One region of the Paenibacillus sp. FSL H7-689 genome, then DNA from elsewhere that is predicted to be linked to it. Evidence: predicted binding sites of a transcription regulator. Region 1 holds the regulator's gene; the other holds the start of a gene.

Region 1 (10,523 bases):
TGCTGAAAGATCTGACCACATTGAAGGAGAATCTACGTTTCTTCATGCGTATGGATGATGCCAAAACGGTGTACTGGATGGAAGCCAGCGGTCAGTTCCGAAGTAAATCTCTTCAGCTGTATGCTGTACCTGTAGATGTCAGTGCACAACTTAAGGATTTATTTTTTGATAAAAAGAAAAGTGTTGTACTTACATCGGCTACGCTTTCGGTAGATAAGTCATTCCAGTTCATGATTGAACAACTTGGCTTGCAGGAAGCTTCCGAGAATAATCGGTTGTTAACTTCGATGCTGCCATCACCTTTCAACTATCGCGATCAGGCACTTCTGGTGATTCCGCGTGATTTCCCGAGTGTGAAGGGCAGTGTGGGTGATGCGCACTTTGTTAATATGCTGGTGCGATCACTCGCAGAGACGGCAATTGCCACGCGTGGACGCATGATGGTTCTGTTTACTTCATACAAGATGTTGCGACAGGTCTATGATCCGCTGAAGGAGGCACTGTCTGGTAACGACATCTCGTTGCTTGGGCAAGGCGTGGACAGTGGAAGCCGCTCCAAGCTGACTCGCAGGTTCCAAGATGCCAAAGCTACGGTACTTCTGGGTACAAGCAGCTTCTGGGAGGGTGTAGATATCCCGGGAGAGGCGCTAACCTGTCTCGCTATTGTGCGACTGCCTTTCCAGCCACCGAATCATCCGTTGGTGGAAGCCAAGAGTGAGCTGCTTCAGGAACAGAAGAAAAATCCGTTCATGAAACTGTCCGTGCCGCAAGCGGTCATTCGTTTCAAGCAGGGATTTGGCCGATTGGTGCGTACAGCGAAGGACAGAGGAATTGTCATTGTTTATGATACACGGGTGATTGAAGCGTACTATGGTAAATTCTTTTTATATTCTTTACCTGGTCCCAAAATGGAACACATGCTCACGGAGCAGATGGTTCCACGAATTACCGAGTGGTTGGAAAAACCTGCTAATGAACAAAAATAATGGTTGTTTTGTTCGTTATATCATTGCATGACACTATCGTTTGGCGTTAAACTTTATTAGATATTTCCGTATCCGATTAAAGCAGTTGCACGTAAGAACTTATAACCTAAATTACAAGGAGCATTCTGTATAAAATGTCACGTTTATCTTTGAGTTTATACAGGATGCTCATCTTTTCATCTATTATTTTATCGTGGCCTTGGTAAGGGGGAGCAAGAATGAAATCGGATAAAATTTCGGAAGCGGTGGTACGCCGTCTGCCTGTATACTTGCGTTATTTGAACGAGTTGCATCAGCGTGAGGTGGCTACTGTTTCTTCTCAAGAGCTTGGACAGAGGCTGGATCTGAATCCGGCCCAAATTCGTAAAGACCTGGCTTACTTCGGTGATTTTGGTCGTAAAGGGATCGGGTATGATGTATCTTATTTGATTGAGAAAATTCGTCACATTCTCAAAATCGATCAGCAAATTAATGTAGCTCTGGTAGGCGCGGGTAATCTCGGTCAAGCCTTGTCCAACTACAACGCATATCTAAAAGACAACATGAAGATTGTTGCTGTATTTGATGCATATGGACCGAAGATTGGTAGCCAAATCAACAGTTTGACGGTAAAACCAATGAATGAATTGACGGAAGCGGTTAAAACGGAAAACATCCGTATCGGTATTATCACGGTTCCGGATACGGAAGCCCAAAATGTTGCGGATCAGCTTATTGAATCAGGAATTGAAGCGATCCTTAATTTTGCACCAACAATTCTAAAAACACCGCCGCATATCCGCATTCACCATGCTGACTTTACAACGGATCTGCTTAGTTTGGCCTATTACTTGGAGACTGGAAAGGACGACGAGGAAGATGACAACAAATAGATGGGTAATTCACAACGGCAAATTTGCCGTTAATGAAGGCGGCACAGCATGGAACGTGGTTCAAGGATACATGGTTGTCCAGGATGACAAGATTGTGCATATTGGTGAGACATTGCCGGATGGAGACAAAAATTGTACCAAAGTGGATGGAAAAGGACTGTTCTTCCTGCCGGGTCTGATCAATACGCATGGTCATGCAGCAATGTCGTTGCTCAGAGGGCACGGAGACGATCTTGCGTTGCAAGTATGGTTGCAGGAAAAAATGTGGCCGATGGAAGCGAAAATGACTTCAGAAGATGTATATTGGGGAACTTCCCTGTCGGTGCTTGAAATGTTGAAAGGCGGAACTACAGCTTTCCTGGACATGTACGATCACATGGATCAAGTTGCCAAAGTTGTGGAGCAATCAGGCGTTAGAGCAGCACTGGCACGTGGTGTAATCGGGCTGTGCTCGGAAGAAGAGCAACTGCGGAAGCTGGAGGAGTCGGCAGCGTTTGCACGTGAGTGGAATGGACAGGCAGATGGTCGCATTACAACCGTAATCTCGCCACATGCACCATATACATGCCCTCCTGACTACATAGAGAAGCTTGTGCAGGTTGCGAACGACCTGAACCTTCCTCTCCATACACATATGTCTGAAACGCTTCGTGAAGTGGAGCAGAACGTGGCTGATTATGGACTGCGTCCTGTGGCACATCTGGAGAAACTGGGCTTTTTCTCCCGTCCATCCCTGGTTGCACATGCGGTGCATCTGAATGACGAAGAGATTGAAATTTTGGCCCGTCATGATGTGGCTGTATCCCATAACCCGGGAAGTAACCTGAAACTCGCTTCCGGTGTTGCTCGGGTTCCTGCGTTACTGAAAGCAGGAGTTACCGTGTCACTCGGAACAGACGGACCGGCAAGCAACAACAACCTGGATATGTTCGAGGAAATGAGACTGGCTGCATTGATCCACAAAGGTGTATCTGGTGACCCGACGGCAGTGCCAGCAGGCGAAGCGTTACTCCTCGGAACGTCATACGGTGCCAAATCCATCTTCTTGAACAATACCGGAGCACTCCAGGTTGGCATGAAGGCTGATTTTATCGCTTTGGACATTGAACAGGCACATTTCTATCCACATACAGACCTGATCTCGCATACCATCTACTCGGCTTCTGCCAAAGATGTAGAGCACGTATGGGTGGATGGAAAACAAGTGGTGAAACACGGCGAATGTCTGACGCTGGATGAAGAGCGCATTTTGCGTGAGTCTCAATTGGCATTTGATGGTCTGCTTGCTCGTTAATTGCAGGACAGAGCATCATAGGGAAAGGAAGTTCGGCTTTTGAAGAAAAAAAAGAAGTGGATATGGATTTCGCTGCTTGCACTGGTTCTGATTCTGTTTGGACTTCAGCGTTATTACGTCTATGTCACACAGGACCAACGTAAGGAAGAAGCGCTCGCCATACAAGCAGCACAGAAGCAACTGGGCATTACATCCTATGATGAATTGCGCAAGTACATCTGGGGAGACAAAGAAGGCTCTGACAACATCTACTGGACACTGATCGGTAAAAATAAGGATAACCAAGATGTTATGGTCTGGGTTAAATTCGATGCAAACAATCAACCGGCTAAGGGTGCAAACGCTGTACACAGTGAGCTGCTGCAGAATGGCATGTCCGAAGCGCAGATCCGCAATCGCTTCAGTTCTGAAGTTCCTGCCGGCGAGATTAAGCGAATCATGCCCGGAGTTGTGAATGGAATATATGTGTGGCAAGTGTATTATAAAGACGGTACGCATAACCACTATCGCTTTTATCGTTTTAGCAACGGAGAACAGGTGGACCTGGTCTACACACTCCCGAACAGCTAGAACAAATAGAGTGACATAACTAGAGAATTAGAGAAATGAAAGAACCGGCAGACGGATATCCGACTGAACCGGTTCTTTGTGTTGTCTGTAAACATATTTGATTTAAATAGTTAAAATTAATAATTTATTCATATTTTCGCCTTCGAAAATGTATATACGATGTGATATACTCAGATATGTACTCAAAGTTACATTCAAAAACAAATAATCCTGTCGAAATTCTCGCAGGAGTCAATGTGCACATATTCGTATATACCAATAAGCCAGTAGGTTAGGCCAAAATCTGGGAGGGGTAATTAACTTGAAGCTAAAAGTATTGCCTATTGCTTTAACTGCCGTCATTTCAGCCGTTGTGTTGTTTGGAGGTTGGTTTGTATATCGTCAGGTGGCCGTGCAGAATCCGATTGAAAAGATGGTTACCCAGTACGATGGAGTCAATGACGTTCAATTAACTATTAACCGCAATGACGTACAATTGAAACTGGATCTGCAACCTGATGTTGATTTGGGCAGACTGGTACAATATATTCACAAAGAAGGACAGACGTTAATTGGAACACGTTCACTAAAGTTGGATGTTGTGGATCATTCCAGTGAAGCACTGGAAAGTTGGTGGGGGGATGCGATGTTTACCGTAGCTCAGGCGATGGAGAACAAGCAATACACCGAGATTACACCAACGTTGTCAAAGATGGCGACGAATGGAATTAAGGTAAATACAGCGATGGATGACAACAACGTATATGTCAGTCTCAGAGACGGAGATGCCAGCAAGTTTATTATTCTGCCGCGTGTGCCCGGTCAGATAGGAGTGTGGCCTAATGCCTAAGTGGACAAAAGAAGTTGCCATCGGATTTTTTCCCGTATTGATTATTTTTCTTGCTTTTACTGGTGTTAATATTGTTCCGATTCTGATTGCAGCGGTGTTTGTCGGAGCTTTGCTGTTCATGATGCAAATGCGTGGCGGAATTACAGTAGGCGCTGCACAGGAACGTAAACGGAAGAAAAAAGGACCTTCCAAGCTTACTTTTGAAGAAATTGGCGGACAGGACAGTGCCAAGCAGGAATTGCGTGAAGCGCTTGACTTTCTCATCAAACATGAAGAAATTCGGAAGTTCGGGATTCGTCCGTTAAAAGGGATCTTGCTGACGGGCCCTCCAGGGACAGGGAAAACGTTGATGGCCAAGGCTGCTGCCCATTACACCGATTCTGTTTTTGTAGCAGCATCGGGTAGTGAGTTCGTGGAAATGTATGTTGGTGTGGGTGCCAGCAGAATTCGGGATTTGTTCAAGGACGCAAGAACCCGTGCCACCAAGGAAAATAAGGAAAACGCTATTATCTTTATCGATGAAATTGATGTCATTGGGGGTAAACGTGAAGGTGGTCAACAGCGTGAATATGATCAGACCTTGAATCAACTCCTGACGGAAATGGATGGAATCTATTCTTCTGATACGCCAAGAATCCTTGTTATCGCTGCAACAAACCGCAAAGAGATGCTGGATAGCGCCCTGACGCGACCGGGACGTTTTGACCGCCACATTCAAGTGGACTTGCCTGACAAAAAGGGCAGAAAGCATATTTTGGAACTGCATGCGGTGAATAAACCTCTGATGAAGGAAGTTAATCTGGAGAAAACAGCTGAAGAATCGTATGGTTTCTCCGGTGCACAGCTCGAAAGTGTGATGAACGAAGCAGCAATATACGCCATGCGGGACGGGCTGTTGAACATCGAACAGCGGCACTTGTCCCTGGCTATTGATAAAGTCATGATGGGTGAGAAGACAGACCGTGAGTCCAGTGTGGAAGAGAAGAAAAGGGTCGCCATTCATGAATTGGGACATGCCATTATGGCAGAACTTGTTCGTCCAGGCAGTGTTAGTCAGGTGGCACTTAGTCCGCGTGGTCAGGCGCTGGGATATGTACGTCATAACCCGCAACAGGAACAGTTCCTCTATACGAAGCGCTTCCTGGAAGAGCAGATTATGATTGCACTCGGAGGAGCAGCTGCGGAGGAAATGTACTACGGTGGTCGTTCCACAGGGTCACGCAATGACTTTGATCAGGCAACCAATGTGGTACAGACCATGATGGCTTCGGGGTTGACTTCACTTGGGATTGTGAACATGGATATGGTCACAACCGAGGAACTTATGCGAGAGAATAAATTAATTCTGCAAGAACTGATGGAACAGACAAAGCGGTTGCTTGAAGAACAACGGACAATTTTCGACAATTCACTCGACATCTTGATTCGTGAGGAAGTTTTGTCTGGCGAACAATTTCGTTGTCAATTTCGTGACAGTGCCCTTCTACCAGCATAATTTATTTATGCTGGTTATTTTTTTTTACATTTCACTCGTGCTAAGATATTATTATATGTTGGGTCGAAATTTGTAATTTTCGGCGAACAGGGTACAATAGAGAAATAGAGAACCGAAAGGATGGAGCAGAACCATGTTTTTCAAAAAAATAGGAGTTGTCGGCGGCGGTACGATGGGGCAAGGTATTTCCCAGATGCTCGCAGCCAAAGGACTTGATGTGCTTCTCGTGGAGCATACAACACAAAAGCTGGATCATGCATATGACATGATCGAAACCAATCTGGATAAACAACTGGAGAAATGGGCGATTACAAAAGCGGAGAAGAAGTTGATTCTTTCCCGCATTACCAAGGTAGCTCATTTAGCTGAACTTGGAACTTGCGACATGGTCATTGAGACGATTTCAGAGGATCTGGATGCGAAAAAAGCAGTATTCAGCCAACTGGACCAAGTTTGTCCAAGCAATGTCATTCTGGCAAGTAATACATCCACGCTGAGTTTGACCGAGCTTGCAAGCTCGACCAAATACCCAGAGCGTGTTATTGGTATGCACTTTATTCACCCGGTATCCCGGGTTGATCTTGTAGAGATTATTCGTGGACTGAAAACTTCGGATACAACTTTCGAAGAGACCAGACGTTTTGTTGAAGAAGTAGCGGACAAAAAAGGAGTCATGATCTATGAATCACCTGGATTCGTAACTTCCCGCTTGATCTGCCTGCTGATTAACGAAGCGTTGCATGTATTGCAAGAAGGTGTTGCATCTGCTGAAGATATCGATGATGCAATGCGTATCGGATATAACTTCCAGCATGGACCACTCGAAATGGCTGACCGTTTCGGATTGGATTCTGTTGAAGCTGCACTCGAAAGAATGTTCCGTGAATTCGGAGAATTGAAATATCGTCCTTCTACAGTCCTGAAGAAAATGGTGCGTGCAGGACACCTGGGTGCCAAAACAGGCGAAGGATTCTTCAAGTACGACAAGGATGGTGACCGACTGTGAAAGTACTCGTAATTAATGCGGGGAGTTCCTCGCTCAAATATCAACTGTATAATATGACTGACGAATCTGTACTGGCTAAAGGTTTGGTAGAACGGATCGGAATGGATTCCTCCATTCTGACACATAAACCCACAGGCCGTGAGGATGTTACAGAAGTTAGTGAAATTCTGGAGCATACAACAGCGATCCGTAAAGTCATTGATATTTTGACTCACAAAGAAAATGGTGTACTGGATTCTGTAAGTGAAATTCAAGCTGTTGGACATCGTGTTGTTCACGGTGGTGAAGCATTTAAAGAATCTGCATTGGTAGATGATGCTGCCAAAGCTGAAATTCGTCGTTTGTTCGACTTGGCTCCACTTCATAACCCTGCAGCAATGATGGGTATTCGTGCGGCTGAAGCCAATATGCCTGGTGTGCCACAGGTTATGGTCTTTGATACAGCGTTCCATCAGACGATGCCTGAAAAAGCTTATCTGTATGCCATTCCGCGTGTACTTTACAAAAAATATAAAGTACGTCGCTACGGCGCACATGGTACTTCCCATGATTTCGTAAGCAAGGCAGCTGCTGAATACTTGGATCGTCCAGTGGAAGATTTGAAAATTATCACTTGTCACGTCGGTAACGGTGGTAGTGTAACAGCAGTTAAAGGTGGAGTATCCGTGGATACTTCGATGGGTATGACTCCGCTTGAAGGACTGATGATGGGAACGCGTTCTGGTGACCTTGACCCAGCCATCGTACCTTATGTAATGAACAAGGAAGAACTGAGCGTAAGCGAAGTGAACTCCATGTTGAACAAACACAGTGGATTGCTTGCGATCTCCGGAATCAGCAGTGACATGCGTGAGATTACGGAAGGTATGGAGAATGGCGATGCCAACTCCACGCTTGCTTTTGAGATGTACGAATACCGTCTGCGTAAATACATCGGTTCATATGCAGCTGCAATGAACGGTGTAGACGTGATCGTCTTTACGGCTGGTGTAGGTGAGAACTCTGTTGTACTTCGCCAAAAAGTATGTGAGCAGCTCACTTATCTGGGTGTTGAACTGGATGAAGCGCTGAATGCCATTCGTTCTGGCGAACCGCGCCGGATCACAACAGCGAATTCCAAAGTGGAAGTTCTCGTTGTGCCAACTAACGAAGAATTGGTAATTGCACGTGATACACACCGAATCGTATTGAATTCTCAGTAATCTAACTGTAAAGTAAATATAGAATGACAAGGAAGTGCAGAGGACAGGCATAAGCCTGCCCGCTGCATTTTCAAATTCAGGAACCAAGGGGAGATATGGGCATGAATACGAATTGTGTAATTCGTAATGTGAACGAGCATGTGGGCGAAACCGTAACAATCGGTGCCTGGATTAACAACAAACGTTCCAGCGGTAAAATTCAGTTTTTACAGCTGCGTGATGGAACCGGATATATCCAAGGGGTTGTTGTAAAAAGTGAAGTTAGTGAAGAAATCTGGAACAATGCCAAGAGCCTGACCCAAGAAAGCTCTTTGTATGTTACAGGTATTATTCGTGAAGAACCTCGCAGTGCGTCCGGTTACGAGATGACTGTTACAGGGGTTGAGATCATTCACCTGACTGAAAACTATCCAATTACGCCTAAAGAGCATGGTGTTGATTTCTTGATGGACCATCGTCATCTGTGGCTTCGTTCTACGAAGCAACGTGCGGTTATGGTGATTCGTGCAGAGATTATTCGCGCTGTTCAACAGTTCTTTGATGGTAACGGATTCACACAAGTTGATCCTCCGATTTTGACACCATCGTCTGCGGAAGGAACAACGAACCTGTTCCACATCAAATACTTTGATGAAGATGCTTATCTGACACAAAGTGGTCAATTGTATATGGAAGCCGCAGCCATGGCGCTGGGCAAGGTATATTCCTTCGGTCCAACATTCCGCGCAGAGAAGTCCAAAACACGTCGTCACTTGATTGAGTTCTGGATGATTGAGCCGGAAATGGCATTTGTAGATCACGAGGAAAGTCTGCGCGTACAAGAGAAATTTATTGCTCATGTCGTTCAATCCGTGGTGAAAAACTGCCGTGCAGAACTGGAATCTATCGGTCGTGACGTATCCAAACTCGAAGGTATCGTAGCTCCATTCCCACGAATTACGTATGATGAAGCGATTGAATTCCTGCATGGACAAGGCTTTGATATTCCTTGGGGAGAAGACTTTGGTGCACCGCACGAAACAGCTATTGCTGAGAAGTACAATACACCCGTCTTTATCACGCATTACCCTGCTGGAATCAAGGCTTTCTATATGAAACCAGATCCGAATCGTCCTGAAGTTGTTCTCTGTGCTGATATGATTGCACCAGAAGGCTACGGAGAGATTATTGGCGGTTCGCAGCGTATCGATGATCCGGAATTGATGCAACAACGTTTTGAGGAGCACAATCTCTCGGATGAAGCTTACCAATGGTATCTGGATTTGCGTAAATACGGATCGGTTCCTCACTCCGGTTTCGGTCTGGGATTGGAGCGGACGGTAGCATGGATCTGTGGATTGGATCATGTACGTGAAACAATCGCATTCCCACGTATGCTCTATCGTCTGTACCCTTAATGCTTAACCGAGGAGCGTCTATGGAAGACACCACATCCAAAGCTTGGTTGGATGGAGCAGCTTATGGCATGACATCGGGTACAGCTCATCTGCCGTATGCCTTGTTACGTTTTTATCACCAGCTTGGTCTATCAGATGCAGAAGTGCTTCTTCTGATTCAACTGCTAGGGTTCCGTCAGGCAGAGTTCAATGAGTTTCCCACGCTTGAAGAGCTTGCTGCACGCATGGGACTTGCACCTGAAGGCATTGCCAGAATGTTGCAACGTCTGATGAGGGATGGGTATATTGCTATTGACGAGCACCGTGACGAAGAACGGGACATCCAGTACGAGCGATATGACTTACATGGATTATATGCCAAGCTTGCAGCGTGCACTGCTGAAGAAGTAGCCGCATTCCGTGCGGAGCAGCAGAGTAGCAATACAGCACGTCAAGATTCGAACAGTGTTCAAAAAGAAGAGGAAGAACGGAATATGTTCTCCATCTTTGAAAAAGAATTTGGACGTCCGCTCTCTCCAATGGAGTGCGAGACGATATCCGGCTGGTTGGATCAGGACCGTTATCAAGAGGAATTGATTCTAATGGCTCTGAAGGAAGCGGTTTTTGCAGGCAAAGTACATTTCCGGTATATCGATCGAATACTGCTTGAGTGGAGTCGCAATCGTGTCAAGACCGTTCAAGACGCGAAGGCGTACACGCAGCGGTTTCGTAATGGTGGACGTTAATTCCAGCGTAGGCAGGGACAAGAAACAGGCCAGAAGTCATTCTGTGCCTGTTTTTTTTGGATTAAAGATTGGATGAGTGATCAGCAACATCAACCTTTCAGGCAATGATTTCATTTTGTTTTACATAAATTTGATAGATCACGCAGG
Region 2 (7,304 bases), on a different contig from region 1:
CGGTGGCAGAACATCCGCAGCCACTTCCCCCGGCAACCACATAAGGCTGTTTCTCCCGATCATAGATCATCAGGCCGCAGTCATTAAAAACTGTCTGTTCCATGGGAATGCCTTCTTTTTGCAAAAGCTCTTTCGTAATTGGCAGACCGACGGAAGCCAGATCCCCGGTCACAATGAGATCATAATAGCCGGGTTCCAATCCCGTATCCCTGAAATGAGAGATTATAGTGTCGGCTGCTGCTGGCGCCATGGCTGAACCCATATTAAAGGGATCTTTGATACCCAAATCCATAATGCGTCCAATGGTGGCTTTGGTAACAACGGGACCATCACCCGTTCGGGAGACCACACCACACCCTGCTCCTGTGACGGTATATTGCGCATAAGGCGGCTTCTGTGAGCCATACTCCGTCGGATACCGAAATTGTTTCTCCACCGTACAGTTGTGGCTCACCGTTCCTGCAAGAACATAATCGCCAGCTCCGGAGTCAACAATCATGGACGCTAACGCTAACGTTTCCATGGAAGTAGAACAGGCTCCAAAGACACCCAAGTAAGGCACACCCAGTTTTCGCGCTGAAAAGGAACTGCTGATAATCTGGTTCATCAGATCTCCACCAACAAAAAATTGAAGCTCTTCCTTGGTGATATTTGCATTTATCAAAGCCAATTGGGAGGCCTGTTCGAGCAGTTTGCGTTCTCCCTTTTCCCACGTTTTCTCGCCGATCTCGAGGTTGTCGTAGACATAATCGAAATCAGATGACAATGGACCCTCGCCTTCTTCTGGTCCTACAACTGCGGATTTACCGATGATCCGCGGACGATTTTCAAACTGCCATGTCTGGCGACCCAATCGTTTCACAAGTGCCCACCTCCAAATCCCAAAAAGGCATAAACGATCCCTACGACAAATGCTGCCACGACACCAAACACAATAACGGAACCAGCAAGTTTAAACATGTTGGCCCCTACACCGAGCACCAGTCCTTCAGCACGATGTTCCAGTGCAGCAGAACACATGGAATTGGCAAATCCGGTAACCGGTACAGCCGTTCCCGCTCCTGCCCATTGAGCCATTTTATCGTAAACGCCGAGACACGTTAGAATAACCGATATGAGAATCATGACCGCCACCGTAGGACTGGAAGCTTCCTTCGATGTCATGTCGAAACCGGCCATAAAAGCCTCTTGAATGGCCTGTCCAATCAAACAGACGGTACCCCCAACCAGAAATGCTTTGAGGCAATTTTTCAGGATTGGACGAGGCGGCTCATGTTTTTTTGCGACTTTTTTGTACTCCTTTTCATCCATGGACAGGGACGATGATTTTTTTTCGCTTCCGGATGCAGATTGAGCTGGCAAGATACAAGACCTCCTCTATGTGAAAATGGTTCAAAGCTACGGCTGAATGCCAATGTGTGTAATCCTATATTCATTGTTTGTTAATAATCGGAAGGTTATGTATCCGGCGACAGACAGCATATGTTTCCAACAAGATCATGTTGTGAAAGCAAGATGGGAATACGCCGGATCTGAGGACTTTTAGATACGTCTATAAATAAAGAAGAACAATCACGAGCAAGATAAAAAGAACGATAAACAGTACTTTTTCCGTGCCCTCTTCTGGAGGCTTCATTGGATATTTAGCTCCTTCCTGTAGACAGACAAACAAATATTGAAATAAAGAACTTCACAAAATGATGACATCTCCTCCATATATTCATATTCATTGAAGTGGTATCAGGACTGCGACTACAGCGGATAGAGTCATGAAACTTGGACACGGTAAGCGCCCAAAATATGCCTTAAATACGTGACATAAACATGGACAATCACTTGCGCAAGGTTCATACTGTAATGTGACCAGTGGTTAAATAACAAGTCCTCAGCATATTAAAGTGCATGTTCAAAAAGATAAAAGACTTTTTGAACTACATCTTAAAAGGACAACAGGCGGGTAGCCGTTCTACTGTGACCTGAAATACATACCAACAGAGGAGTTGTTGACACATGAATGAAAAAACGATGGATATGTTTCGTACGTTGACGGAATTTCCTTCCGCATCCGGTTTTGAACGTGAGCTTCGCGGCTGGATGAAAGATAAGCTTTCCGCTTATACCGATGAGTTCGTCCAGGATCGCCTGGGGAGTCTATTTGGTGTATTACGCGGGGAGGAATCCGGTCCCAAAGTTATGGTAGCCGGACACTTTGACGAAGTGGGTTTCATGACTACTGGCATTACCGAAACAGGTATGATCAAGTTCCGTCCACTGGGTGGATGGTGGAGTCAGGCTGTACTGTCTCAACGATTGGAAATCATCACACCTGATCGTCGGATTACCGGAGTTGTAGGTTCTACACCTGCACACTTGCTGGACGAGTCCCAGCGGAACAAACCTGTGGATCTGAATTCCATGTATCTCGATATTGGAGCAGACAACCGTGCGGAAGCAGAATCCTGGGGCATTCATCCAGGGATGCAGATCGTGCCGATCTGTGAATTTACGCCTATGGCGAACCCGAAAAAAATTATGGCCAAAGCGTGGGATAATCGTTACGGCGTAGGACTTGCACTTGAACTGGTTGAAGCGCTGCACAAGGAAAAACTGCCTAACACGCTTTACGCTGGTGCAACGGTTCAGGAAGAACTGGGGCTTCGCGGTGCACGTACGGCGGCCAATCTGATTCAGCCTGATATCTTCTTTGCACTGGACTGTAGCGCGGCGAATGATATGACAGGTGACAAACAGTCATTTGGACATATCGGAGAAGGCGCATTGCTTCGTATTTTTGACCCGGGTATGTTCACCCATCGCGGAATGGTGGAATATGTTCAAGATACGGCTTCATCCAATCAGATTAAAATGCAGTATTTCATCTCACCAGGTGGTACCGATGCAGGTCAAGTTCACCTGAGTGGCATTGGTGTACCATCAATAGTTGTTGGTATCTGCGCACGTTATATCCATACCTCTTCTTCCATCATTCATACGGATGACTACGATGCAGCCAAAGAACTGATCGTGAAACTGGTCAAAGGTCTGGATCGGACAACGATGAATACCATAATTAATAACGCGTAATAGCTGACAAGAGACCTCCTAACCATCGGGAGGTCTCTTTTTTATATTCACAAGGATATCAGTTAGACACGTAGATTAATAGGCCGAACATTATAGGGAATTACACATAAGATACAATAACGGAAGATGAATTAAACACCAAGCAGCGGGGGACCTGTTATGGCAGTGAGAAGGAATGGAAAATCGAATAAAGGTTCCAAAAAAACAAATGCCGCAAACACCCTTCTCAATGGCAACCTTAAAGGAAGAAATCTGGAACTTATCGTTGCAGCATTACTGGTAAGTGGGAAGTTAAGAGTGGATGCGGTCACGTTGTTTCGAGAAGCTACACTGGTCGTTGAACTGGTTGGGCAGTATAAATCGCTACAAAATATTACACCATCGAATCAAGACAAACTGGTGCAATTCCTCGATGAGATCGGTGGCGATATGACGTTGAATGACGTTATACGGGCTTTCCAACAGAGAATCAATTCCTAAACGCCAAGAAATGAGGTTGAAGTGATGTCTGACTTTGACGGAAATGGGTTCGCTGAACTACTGATCATTGTCATTCTTGTTGTTTTATTTGTATTTGGTTCTTCCGATATTGACGACCTGACTGATTCTCCTTCTCAATCCTGAATTGGCTAAGTTATTACGATTTATTCATTATGAAATGCATACCTGTAAACGCCAGCCCACAATATGCGGGCTGGCGTTTTTGGATGGCTATAGAAATAGCGGTGAGAATGCAATCCAGGCCAGAATAAGAGTAAGCACAATGCAGACATTCTCTACAACGGCCCCACGCTTGGTCCCTGTACTCATCAGATTCACCCGTATGCGCCACTTGAGCGGTGGTAACGGACGAATACCCCGATTGGTTAGTGAATCGGCCAATAGATGCATCGCATATGCCGTGCCTCCCGCTACCCAGATCTCCGGTCCCTGCTGCTGGGTCGTGCTGTACAACAAGCCCGCCCATATTGCGGTTCCGTACAGGGTATGTGTCAGTCCCCTATGAGTCAGTGTGGTGCAGAGCATTAACAAACTGCCTGCAATCAAGTTCCACGGTGCGAACGCGTGACCATAGAAAACCAGCCCAAGTCCAATCGCAAACATCAACACTTTGCGAAGCGAACGCGAAGGCAGGAATGACACAAGCGCAATGAGGATCGCAAGCAACAGGTTCCATGGTTTGGCATGAACATAGAAGTACACAAATACAGCTGTGGGCAACAGAATCGTCTGTAACAACCTGATCAGACTGTTAGGCAAGGCTCTGGATACCAGCAGCGAATTAGGCTCATCAATGTCAGGCAATAAAGAACCAATCAGAGCAACCGTAACTGCTGGCGCGGTCACTGGCATACCGGCCAACTGCAGAACAGAAAGCGACACACCTGTCCCGATAATAAGGTGGGATCTTCCCATCATGATGCAAAAACGTCCTTTCGAAGAAATCGGGAACAATACGGCCCAGTTCCGATTTTACAACGAAAACAAAATAAGAACAATAGTTCGCATTTCTTATTTGTATGAAAATAAATATAACTTTCTGTGATGGGGCTCACACTATTATATTTATGACTCTTCTATCTTTATTAGTGAATTAAATCACATAAACTATCGTCAACTACTTGTATAATTTCAAATATAAACCACTAAAATTGTTGGTAATGTACAGCGTCTATCCAAGGAGGCATACACACATGAACGGAAAAAAAGAGAAACTCGTTATCATAGGTAACGGAATGGCAGGAATTAGTACCGTTGAGCAAATTTTAAAATTAACTACGCGATTTGATATTACCGTTTTTGGCACAGAGCCCTATCCTAACTACAACCGCATTATGTTGTCTTATGTACTGGAAGGAAGCAAAACACTGGACGATATCGTGCTGAACGACCTTCACTGGTATGAAGATTACGGCATTACGCTGCACACAGGCACAACGGTTACACGAATCGATGCCGAGACACACGAAGTTGTGACTGAAGATGGAACTCGCGTTCCTTATGACAAAATCATCATTGCAACAGGCTCCAACTCCTTCATTCTCCCCGTACCGGGACATGACAAAGAGGGTGTTGTTGGTTTTCGCGATATCGCCGATTGCAATGTCATGCTGGAAGCTGCTAAGCAGTATAAAAGAGCGGCCGTTATCGGGGGCGGACTGCTAGGCCTTGAAGCTGCCAAAGGGTTGGTACAACTTGGCATGGAAGTTACCGTAGTGCATCTGATGGAAGATCTGATGGAGCGTCAGCTTGATCCGCAAGCTTCATCCATGTTGAAGGCAGAACTCGAACGTCAGGGTATCCGGTTCAAGATGGGTGCGCAGACTTCCGAACTACTGGGCGGCGAACGCGTTGAAGGGATACGTTTTGCAGATGATACGGTTCTGAATGTTGATTTTGTGGTCATGGCTGTAGGCATTAAACCCAATACGGCTGTAGCCCGTGAAAGCGGTATGGAAGTGAACCGGGGTATTGTCGTGAATGACTATATGCAGACTTCACTTGAGAATGTGTACTCGGTCGGGGAATGTACAGAGCACCGCGGGGTATGTTACGGCCTCGTTGCCCCATTGTTCGAGCAAGGTATGATTCTGGCGAAACATATCTGCGGTGTGGAGACCGCTCCTTATGAAGGTTCAGTTGTATCCACGAAATTGAAAATTTCGGGTGTAGATGTCTTTTCAACTGGTGAATTCATCGACAGCCCAGAGCACACCGTCATTTCGCACAAAGATGACTGGAAACGGACTTACAAAAAAATTCTGCTTCGTGATAATAAAATGGTCGGCGCTGTTCTCTTCGGTGACATTACGGATTCTGCCGAATTGCAGAAACTGATTAAAAATCAAACCGAAATGACCGAAGAATTGTATGGTTCACTCATGGGTACAGGCTGCGGCGGTCATAAGAAAGCAACCTCTGTTGAAACGATGCCCGAAGACGAGATCGTCTGTGGATGTAACGGGGTAACCAAAGGAACCATTGTTGATGTCATTACAAACCAGGGCCTTACCACTGTAGATGAAATCAAAGCCTGTACCGGTGCAACACGCTCTTGCGGTGGATGTAAACCGGTTGTGGAACAGATTCTGCAATATGTACTTGGAGACAGTTTCAGCAGTGGAGCCAAACAGGGAATATGCGGATGTACTTCCATGGGACGGGATGAGATTGTAGCCGAGATTCGTGAAAAAGGATTACAAACGACCAAAGAGGTCATGAATGTACTGGGTTGGAGTCAGCCAGAAGGTTGTTCCAAATGTCGTCCGGCGATCAACTACTACCTTGGCATGATTGCACCAGACACACACGAAGATGAGAAAGAATCCCGTTTTGTTAACGAACGTATGAACGCGAATATTCAAAAAGATGGAACGTATACGGTTGTACCTCGGATGTACGGCGGGGTGACTACACCAGCGGACCTCAAACGTATCGCTGACGTTTCGGTCAAATATGATGTGAAAGCAGTCAAAGTGACTGGCGGTCAGCGTCTCGACTTGATTGGTGTTAAAAAAGAAGATCTAACTAAAGTCTGGGCAGAACTGGATATGCCTTCAGGTTATGCATACGCCAAATCGCTGCGTACAGTCAAAACATGTGTCGGTTCCCAATTCTGCCGATTCGGTACACAGGATTCCATGGCCATGGGTGCTCGCATCGAACGTAAATTCGAACGTCTGGATCTGCCAGCCAAGTTTAAATATGCTGTCAACGGTTGTCCGCGGAACTGTGCAGAAGCATGTACCAAAGATATCGGTATCGTAGGTAACGACGGCGGCTGGGAGATCTTTATCGGTGGTAACGGCGGTATTAAAGCAAGACTTGCTGATTCCCTGTGCAAAGTGAAAACGGATGAAGAGTTGATTGAACTGTGCGGCGCCATCATGCAATATTACCGCGAGACAGGTAACTATCTGGAACGGACTTCCGAGTGGGTGGAACGCATGGGTCTGGAGCATATTCGTTCGGTTGTTGTGGATAACCTTGAGGAACGTAAAGCGTTGATGCAGCGGATTGAATTTGCACTTGAGCATGTTGAAGAACCTTGGCAAAAAGCGATTCGCAATGAGGAAGGCCAAAGCAAAATGTTCCATGGCATCGAAGTATCGGCTCGTCCATAAGCAAGCTTGCAGGATTAATACTGGAGAATGTTAAATAGATAAGGAGTGGTTTAAGATGACGACAAAACAATCAGGCACCTACTTCCCCGCCGGAGT

The links. The regulator Rex, encoded in region 1, represses fermentation and respiration genes when NADH is low (regulators of the CRP and FNR family bind a similar motif). The targets are predictions, from matches to a motif close to TTGTGAAATATTTCACAA.
Region 2: a site for Rex is predicted at 4,672-4,689, ahead of nirB (nitrite reductase large subunit NirB). Genes of this name have one in related genera too.

Annotation. Positions count from the first base shown of each region.
Region 1 covers NZ_ASPU01000011.1:36,065-46,587, reverse strand. Annotated here, with positions in the region: gene dinG (ATP-dependent DNA helicase DinG) at 1-986, shown strand, start outside; gene C170_RS06660 (redox-sensing transcriptional repressor Rex) at 1,205-1,858, shown strand; gene C170_RS06655 (amidohydrolase) at 1,845-3,152, shown strand; gene C170_RS06650 (cell wall elongation regulator TseB-like domain-containing protein) at 3,192-3,722, shown strand; gene C170_RS06645 (hypothetical protein) at 4,024-4,551, shown strand; gene C170_RS06640 (AAA family ATPase) at 4,544-6,046, shown strand; gene C170_RS06635 (3-hydroxyacyl-CoA dehydrogenase family protein) at 6,180-7,052, shown strand; gene C170_RS06630 (acetate/propionate family kinase) at 7,049-8,254, shown strand; gene asnS (asparagine--tRNA ligase) at 8,356-9,651, shown strand; gene C170_RS06620 (DnaD domain-containing protein) at 9,672-10,376, shown strand.
Region 2 covers NZ_ASPU01000055.1:117,818-125,121, forward strand. Annotated here, with positions in the region: gene spoVAD (stage V sporulation protein AD) at 1-862, opposite strand, end outside; gene spoVAC (stage V sporulation protein AC) at 859-1,362, opposite strand; gene C170_RS24655 (M42 family metallopeptidase) at 2,011-3,084, shown strand; gene C170_RS24660 (hypothetical protein) at 3,244-3,564, shown strand; gene C170_RS24665 (metal-dependent hydrolase) at 3,796-4,503, opposite strand; gene nirB (nitrite reductase large subunit NirB) at 4,779-7,208, shown strand; gene nirD (nitrite reductase small subunit NirD) at 7,264-7,304, shown strand, end outside.